One region of the Micromonospora sp. DT53 genome, then DNA from elsewhere that is predicted to be linked to it. Evidence: riboswitches for the same ligand, from Rfam matches in the RefSeq annotation. Region 1 holds a riboswitch; the other holds the start of a gene.

Region 1 (4,172 bases):
GAGCCGGCGGCCACCATGCTCAAGACCCTCGACTACGACGACAGCACCCTGCACGCCGGGCCGAACCAGGAGGTCGTGCTCGACTCCTGGTCCCGGGGGCCGGTGCTGCTGATCGGCGACGCCGCCCACGCCACCTCACCGAACATGGCCCAGGGCGCGGCGATGGCCCTGGAGGACGCCGTCGTGCTCGCGTCGTCGCTGGCCGCCGCCGATTCCGTCGCCGACGCGCTGCGTGGCTACGAGGCGCGGCGCCGCCCGCGTACGAACTGGGTGCTCAGCCAGACCCACCGCCGCGACAAGGCCACCGGGCTCCCGCCCGCGCTGCGCGACCTGGTCATGCGCCGCCTCGGCGAGCAGATGTTCCGCTCGAACTACGGCCGCCTGTTCGCCCAGCCCTGACCGGTCCGACGTGACCGGCCCGCTCACGGCAGCTGGCCCGGCCGGTCGACGATCGCGACCCGCAGGAGCGCGACAGCGCTGTACACGGACTCTTTGCCGTTGCGTATCACCGAATTACGGGTGCCAAGGTAGACGTGCGAGTCCCGATCGAAGATCAGATCCACGTTCCCGCCGAACACACCGGGCATCCGAATCGCCACCCCGTGCCGGCCGGCGACGTCCACCACGTCCCCCGATATGACGACCGCCCCGGGCTCCCCTGCCAGCACTTCGAACAGCGCCGCCAGCGCTCGGGGCGGCACGTAGCCGTCGAGCATCGACCACGCGGTGGTGTACGCCATGCTCTCGTCCCCGTACACGGCCTCCTCGTCGGCGCCTTCGGGAAGGTGCAGGTCGACCGGGTGTTCCCGAAGGTAGAGGAGCAGCTCGTCCGGATCGGTGGGTAGGTCCCCGTGGTACGCGGGGGGCTGGAACGCGTCGAGCTCCTTCGTGGGATCGGCGGCATCGTCCATCTTGAGCACCCTCAGCTCGCCCCACCCGTTCGGATCGGCCTCCGGTCGGTAACGTGCCTGCGTGTACGCGACTCCGCCGGCCGACTGCCACAGTTGGTTCCGGATGGTCTGGTACGGGCCGCTGGCCGGCAGATCCCGGATCGTGGCAAGGGATTCCGTGAAGACGTACTGGTCGGGCCGGGCGGTGAGCTCCGGCTGCTGCCGGGCCGCGTCGGCGGCCAGATGGAAGATCTCCGACGCGTTGGCCGTGGGTGGCGGCTGATCGCCCAGCCTCATGGTCTGAACCGCCAGCGCACCAGCGGTCAACGTGACCGCCAGCCCGAACGCTCCGGCGAGACGCCACCCACCGAGGAACCGGGCACGGCGGCCGGAGGGACGGGCCGCCGACGCCATCTCGGCCCGCTGAGCGACGTGTGCGGTCAGATCACCGAGGAGCTGCTCCTCGAAGCCCTGCGGCGACCGTTCGATCTCGTTCATCGTCATCTCCGTCTCATCAGGCGAGGGTGGTGGCGGGGCGGGCGAGCACGGCGCGGACGACGCGGCGGGCGCGATGCAGGCGGACCCGAGCGGCGACCGGCGACACCCCGAGCACGGTTGCCGCCTCCGCGACGGTGAGGCCATCCACGGCGACGAGTTCGACGAGCGCTCGGGTGCCCTCGGGTAGCTCGCTCAGCGCCCGGTGGGTGCGGCGGGCCGCCGACTCGGCGTCGATCCGCTCCTCGATGCGGGCGATGTCATCGGGGCCCAGGTCGCGCCGTCCGGCCAGTCGGCCGGTCACCCGCAGCCGCTGAGCCGCCCGACGTCGCTCGTCGCCGATGACGTTGCGGGCCACCCCGTACAGCCAGCCGACCTGGCTACCCCGATCCGGCCGGTACCCGGCCGCCGACTCGATCACCGCCAGGAACACGTCGGCGGTGAGGTCGGCGGCGAGGTGTGGGTCGTCGACCCGCCGCGCCACGAACCGGCCCACCGCCTCCAGGTGCCGCCGATAGAAGACCTCGAAGGCCACCGGATCGGCCCCGATGCCGGAAATGTCGTCGTCGGCTCGGCTCGGCTCATTCACAGGCCGTCCCCCTTCGTAGCCTTCACACCTCTTCTTCGTAAGCCGGAGCGCGGGTGTTACCGAGCCATCCGGCCCGTACGTGGAGCCCGCGCGGCGCTGACGGCGGCCCTGCTGGTCCAGTTGGGCAACCGCCCTGGTGATGCGGCATTATCGAAGCACCGGCGACTGGCGGCACGGGGATGGTGTGAACCATCGGGGAGCCTGTCGCGGGCGTCGACCGCCTGGGCGCCCGCGTCGAGGAACCATCATGACCACAAGCAGCACATCCGCAGAGCGCCCCACCCCGTCGGGCACGGCCCGGCTCCTGCCGGGCGCACCCGTCGCCGAAGCCGTCCTGGCCGAGACCGCGGACGCAGCCGCCCGCCTCCGCAGCCACGGCATCACCCCGAGCCTCGCCACCATCCTCGTCGGCGACGACGACGCCAGCGCCGGTTACATCGCCATCAAGCAGCGTCAGGCCGCCGCGCTCGGGTTCGCCTCCCCGCACGTGCACCTGCCTGCCACCGCCACCCAGGCAGAGCTGCACCAGGCCATTGCCCGGTTCAACAGTGATCCAGGCGTGCACGGACTGCTCGTGCAGTACCCAGTGCCCGGGCATCTGGACTACGACGCGGCGCTGCAGACCATCGACCCGGACAAGGACGTCGACGGCATGCATCCGCTGAACATGGGGCGTCTCGCCGTCGGCCTGCCCGGCCCGCTGCCGTGCACCCCCGCCGGCATCGAAGCGCTCCTGGCGTACCACGAGATCCCGGTCGCCGGTCGTGAGGTCGTCATCCTCGGCCGCGGCGCCACCCTTGGCCGCCCCCTGGCCATGCTGCTCGCCCAGAAACGCCCCACCGCCAACGCCGCCGTCACCGTCGTACACACAGGTGTGCCCGACTGGGCCCGCTACACCCGCCGCGCCGACATCCTCGTGGCCGCCGCCGGCGTACCCGGGATCGTGCAGCCTGAGCACGTCAAGCCCGGCGGCGTCGTCATCGGCGCCGGCGTCCGCTACGACGGGCGGCGCCTCCTACCGGATGTGGACGAGGCGTGCGCCGAGGTCGCCGGCGCGATCACGCCCCGGGTCGGCGGGGTCGGCCCGACCACCGTCGCGATGCTGTTCCGCAACGCCGTACGCGCCGCCGAACGCGCGAGCCAGTAGCCCGGCTCCGCTGAAGCAACATCGAAAGGTCGACATCCCGCGGGGAATTTGTAGACAACCGCATAGCTGTGGTGCGCGAGTTTGCTTTCCTACCGCGCTCAGCAATATGGAAATGAACGCACGTCCACGCGCGTGGATTCGACCCGAAACCGGGCAACGTGGTGTTGGTCACGGCACCACCGCCGCCATCGGGCCTGTGGCTCGGCTCATAGTCAACCGCGCCCTGCTACCCGAAAGTAGCGGCATATATTTCCGCTGTCCTCGGTCGAGATGGGGCGCTGCGGTGATACACGACGGCGTGGGCGGCGACCAACTCCAGATCCGAACATTTGAGTACATGCGGGCAGGGAAACCATCTTGAACAGCATTCCGTCGCTTCTTCTCGTGCACGGCGCCTGGCACGGGTCCTGGGTCTGGCAGTCGCTCATCAAGCAATTACCGGACATCGACATCCACACCGTCGCGCTACCCAGCAGCGGCAATGACCCCACTGCCCTCGGGGACCTCCACGACGACGCGGCCGTGGTCAAGGCCGCCGTCGCCGCCATCGACGGACCGGTCGTGGTAGTCGCCCACTCCTACGGTGGCGCACCAGTCACGGAGGCGCTCGCCGCCGCGGACAACGTACGCCGAATTGTTTATCTCGCCGCTTTCCAGCCGGACGTCGGCGATTCGCTCTTCTCGACCGCCGGTGGAGTTGCTCCGCCGTGGTGGGAGGTGCACGAGCGGACGGACCTGAAGGGCCAGGGTCACATCGAGCCATCGCAGCCGCGAGAGGTCTTCTACGGCGACGTCGATCCGGAGATCGCGGAACAGGCCGTTGCACGACTCGGACTCCAGTCCTGGGCCTCGACGCAGCAGCCGCTGACCGAGGCCGCGTGGCGCACCATTCCCAGCACCTACATCATTTGTGAGGCCGACAACGCTCTTCCGCCCTTCGCGCAGGAGCTCATGGCCAAGCGGGCCGACCGGGTGTTGCGGATGAACTCCTCGCACTCGCCGTTCCTTTCTCAGCCCGCCGAACTGGCCGCGCTGATCCGGCCGGAACTTT
Region 2 (4,172 bases), on a different contig from region 1:
AGCAGGTCGACCTGCCACTGGTGGTCAAGGGGCTGCTGGACCCGCGCGACGCGATCGAGGCGGTACGGGTCGGCGCGGACGCGGTGGTCGTCTCCAACCACGGCGGGCGGCAACTGGACGGCTCACCAGCCAGCGTGACCATGCTGCCGGAGGTCGTCGACGCGGTGGGGGACGGCTGCCAGGTGCTGTTGGACAGCGGCATCCGGGGCGGCACCGACGTGCTGCGGGCGCTGGCGTTGGGTGCGGCCGGGGTGCTGGTCGGCCGGCCGCTGCTCTGGGCGCTGGCCGTCGGTGGCGAACCGGCCGCCCGGGACGCGTTGGCGCTGCTCGCCGCCGAGCTGACCGACGCGCTCACCCTGGCCGGCTGCGCGCACACGGTGGCGGCCGGCGAGCTGCGCACCCTCGGGGTGGGGTGAGCGGTGCACCGGGCGGGTTGACACAGCGCGTTCATCGGATGGCAATGCGCGACGACCCGCGTGTCGACGTCCTGGATGGACGGTCATAATAAGCCGCATGGTTGCCTGGGAGTACGCCCTGCTCGTCCGTCGCTATCAGGGACAGGGTCGCAATTTTCACGTCTCGTTCGTCTGGTACGCGCCGGACGGGTCCCGTAAGGACATCACCGCCTACGGCGACACCGCCATCGCGCACCTCAACCGCGCCGGTCGGGAGGGGTGGGAGCTCGTCTCCGCCGCCGAGGACGTCAACAACGTCCAGGGCAGCACCGAAGTCCACCGATACCACCTGAAGCGCCCCCTGGTCTGACGGTCGCGCCCCCCGCGTCGATCATGGAGTTGTGGTGGTGGACGACTGTCGCGTACCAGCCCGGATCGGGCACCACAACTCCATGATCGACGGAAGCGGGGCTAGGCCAGGTCGATGCCGGGGTAGAGGGGGTAGGTGGCCAGCAGGTCGGTGGCCTGGCGGGCGACCTTGTCGGCGAGGCCGGGGTCCAGGGTGTACTTCGCCTTCGACGGGGTGCCGTCGGCGTTGGCGCCGGCGGTGGTCTGGGTCAGCACGGTGTGGATCAGCTCGGCGGTCTGGTCCATTTCGGCGGCGCCGAGGCCCCGGGTGGTCAGCGCCGGGGTGCCGATCCGGATGCCGGACGTGTACCAGGCCCCGTTCGGGTCCTGGGGGACCGAGTTGCGGTTGGTGACGATGCCCGAGTCGAGGAGAGCCTGCTCGGCCTGCCGGCCGGTGAGCCCGTAGCCGGACACGTCGATGAGCACCAGGTGGTTGTCGGTGCCACCGGTGACGAGCGTCGCGCCCCGGCTCAGCAGCCCCTCGGCGAGCGCCTGCGAGTTGTCGACGATCCGCTGGGCGTAGTCGGCGAAGTCGGGCCGGCGGGCCTCGGCGAGCGCGACCGCCTTGGCGGCCATCACGTGCGGCAGCGGCCCACCGAGCACCATCGGGCAGCCCCGGTCCACCTGGTCGGCCAGCTCGGGCTGGCAGAGCACCATGCCGCCGCGCGGGCCGCGCAGCGACTTGTGGGTGGTGGTCGTGACGATGTGCGCGTGCGGCACCGGGTCGAAGTCGCCGGTGAACACCTTGCCGGCCACCAGGCCCGCGAAGTGCGCCATGTCGACCATGAAGGTGGCGCCGACCGAGTCGGCGATCTCGCGCAGGATCCGGAAGTTCACCTTCCGGGGGTACGCCGAGTAGCCGCCCACCAGGATCAGCGGCTTGAACTCGCGGGCGGCCTCGGCCACCCAGTCGTAGTCGATCAGGCCGGTCGCCGGGTCGGTGCCGTAGCTGCGCTGGTCGAACATCTTGCCGGAGATGTTCGGCCGGAAGCCGTGGGTGAGGTGGCCGCCGGCGTCCAGCGACATGCCGAGCATCCGCTGGTTGCCCAACTCACGGCGCAGGGCGAACCAGTCGGCCTCGGTGAGGTCGTTGACCTGACGGACCTGGGCCTTCTTCAGGGCGGGGGACTCTACCCGGTCGGCCAGCACCGCCCAGAACGCGACAAGGTTGGCGTCGATGCCCGAGTGCGGCTGCACGTACGCGTGCGCGGCGCCGAACAGCTCCCGGGCGTGCTCGGCGGCGAGCGCCTCGACCGTGTCGACGTTCTGACAACCGGCGTAGAAGCGGCGGCCGACGGTGCCCTCGGCGTACTTGTCGCTGAACCAGTTGCCCATGGCCAGCAGGGTCGCCGGGGAGGCGTAGTTCTCGCTGGCGATCAGCTTGAGCGACTCCCGTTGGTCGGTCAGCTCGGCGCCGATGGCGTCGGCCACCCGCGGCTCGACAGCCCGGATCACCTCAAGGGCACTACGGAATGCGGTGGACTCGGCGTTGCGGGACATGCGACCTCCAACAGACGTGCGGGAAGGCCCAGGCGCTCGGCAGACGTCCACGTGACGAGGCCGCTCCCCGATGGTTGTCCATCCCCACGCGCCAGTAACGGCCTGCGCCGATCCTACCGGGCCGGGCCTGGCCGTTCGGGCCGCCCTCCGGGTGTCGGCCCACCGACGGGATTGGGCGGTCCGTCGCGGGGCACTCGGTAGGTGACCACCGCACCGCCGCGGTGCGGCCAGGGTTCGCACGGTTCGCACAGAAGGAGCCAAGATCATGACCACACCCACCTCCAACCGGCCCCTCGCGCTGGTGACCGGGGCCTCCAGCGGGATCGGGTACGAGCTGGCGGCGCAGTTCGTCGAGCACGGCTTCGACCTGGTCATCGCCGCCGAGGACGACGGCATCGACGTGGCGGCACAGAGGCTGCGCCGCGACGGCGGCCCGCAGATCTGGTCGATCCGCGTCGACCTGGCCCGGGAGCAGGGCGTCGCGGAGCTGGTGGCCGCCGTCACCGCGACCGGACGGCCGCTGGACGCGCTGGCGCTCAACGCCGGTCGCGGCGCCGGTGGGGCCTTCGTCGGCGGCACCGACCTCGCCGACGAGCTGGAGATCGTCGACCTCAACGTGCGCTCGACGGTGCACCTGGCGAAGCGGTTGCTGCCTGGGATGGTCGAGCAGGGTGCGGGCCGGGTCCTCTTCACCTCGTCGATCGCCTCCACCATGCCGGGGCCGTTCCAGGCGGTCTACAACGCGTCGAAGTCGTTCGTGCAGTCCTTCGCCGAGGCGCTGCGCAACGAGTTGAAGGACACCGGTGTCACGGTGACCGCGCTGATGCCCGGGCCGACCGACACGGAGTTCTTCGAGCGGGCCGACATGGCGCACACCCGGGTGGGCGCGGGCCGCAAGGACGACCCCGCGAAGGTCGCCGCGCAGGGCTTCGAGGCGATGATGAAGGGTGATCAGACGGTCACCGCCGGCTCGCTGATGAACAAGGTGCAGACCGCCGCCGGCAAGATCATTCCGGACAAGCTCAAGTCCGAGCAGCACCGCAGGATGGCCGAGCCGGGATCGGGAAGCTGACCCGCGGCGCACGACGAAGGGCCCGGCAGGATGCCGGGCCCTTCGCTGTGAGCGGGTGCCTCAGGCCGTCACCGCATCGAGCGCCTTCTTGATCGCCTTCGGCGCGGTGGGGGTACGCGGCGCGTCCGCGCGCAGCGCGATCATCTTCTCGCCGATCTCCTGAAGCTGCTTGCGGCCCAGCGCGTCGCGGACCTTGGGGAACCACTCCTCCTCTTCCTCCTCGACGTGGTGGGTGACGTTCTCGATCAGCACCGTCGTCTTGGCGTTGAACCGCTCGTCGTCGGCGTCCATGCTGGCCAACTCGGCGCAGAGCACATCGGCGACGTGGTGTTCCTCGTACGACTCGAGGATGTCGTCCTCCAGGTCGGGCAGCAGCCGGCGGACCTCCGGGTACATCACCTCGTTCTCCAGATAGGTGTGCACCGTCAGCGCCTCCAGGATCTGGTCCACCAGCTTCTGCCGCTGGCTCGCCGGCCCCTCCTCGGCGTCCTGGAAGGCCTTGAACAGGCGGCGCATCTCCTTGTGGTCCTCTTTGAGCAGGACGATGGCATCGGTCGACACCGGTATGACCTCCCTGAAAAGTCTCGGTTGGTGGAGTTCCGGTACCCCCACGCCGAATGCGGAAACAGGTGAAACCACCTCAGACCATGGCCAGGGTGCGGGGGATCTCCTCGAGCAGTTCCCGAGCCAGGAAGCCGATCCGGCCGTAGCGGGGGATCAGCCGCTGGCCGCTCACCGAGTGCGCGAACGAGCCCCAGCAGGCCGCCTGCGCCGGGTCGGCGCCCCGGGACAGCAGC

What was found. A riboswitch is a leader RNA that binds a small molecule or an ion and turns the genes downstream of it on or off. The one in region 1 is predicted to bind ZMP and ZTP.
Region 2: it holds a riboswitch for ZMP and ZTP, as region 1 does, so the genes downstream of both, ACLQ3B_RS27160 (glycine hydroxymethyltransferase) here and ACLQ3B_RS33215 (bifunctional 5,10-methylenetetrahydrofolate dehydrogenase/5,10-methenyltetrahydrofolate cyclohydrolase) in region 1, are expected to answer to the same signal.

The regions. Positions count from the first base shown of each region.
Region 1 is NZ_JBNCKM010000017.1:14,547-18,718, reverse strand. It holds gene ACLQ3B_RS33230 (FAD-dependent monooxygenase) at 1-399, shown strand, start outside; gene ACLQ3B_RS33225 (CU044_5270 family protein) at 423-1,388, opposite strand; gene ACLQ3B_RS33220 (RNA polymerase sigma factor) at 1,405-1,974, opposite strand; ZMP/ZTP riboswitch at 2,126-2,208, shown strand; gene ACLQ3B_RS33215 (bifunctional 5,10-methylenetetrahydrofolate dehydrogenase/5,10-methenyltetrahydrofolate cyclohydrolase) at 2,222-3,121, shown strand; gene ACLQ3B_RS33210 (alpha/beta hydrolase) at 3,479-4,172, shown strand, end outside.
Region 2 is NZ_JBNCKM010000010.1:41,435-45,606, forward strand. It holds gene ACLQ3B_RS27150 (alpha-hydroxy acid oxidase) at 1-416, shown strand, start outside; gene ACLQ3B_RS27155 (hypothetical protein) at 505-765, shown strand; gene ACLQ3B_RS27160 (glycine hydroxymethyltransferase) at 867-2,303, opposite strand; ZMP/ZTP riboswitch at 2,323-2,412, opposite strand; gene ACLQ3B_RS27165 (SDR family NAD(P)-dependent oxidoreductase) at 2,569-3,375, shown strand; gene ACLQ3B_RS27170 (hemerythrin domain-containing protein) at 3,436-3,936, opposite strand; gene ACLQ3B_RS27175 (NAD(P)H-hydrate dehydratase) at 4,016-4,172, opposite strand, start outside.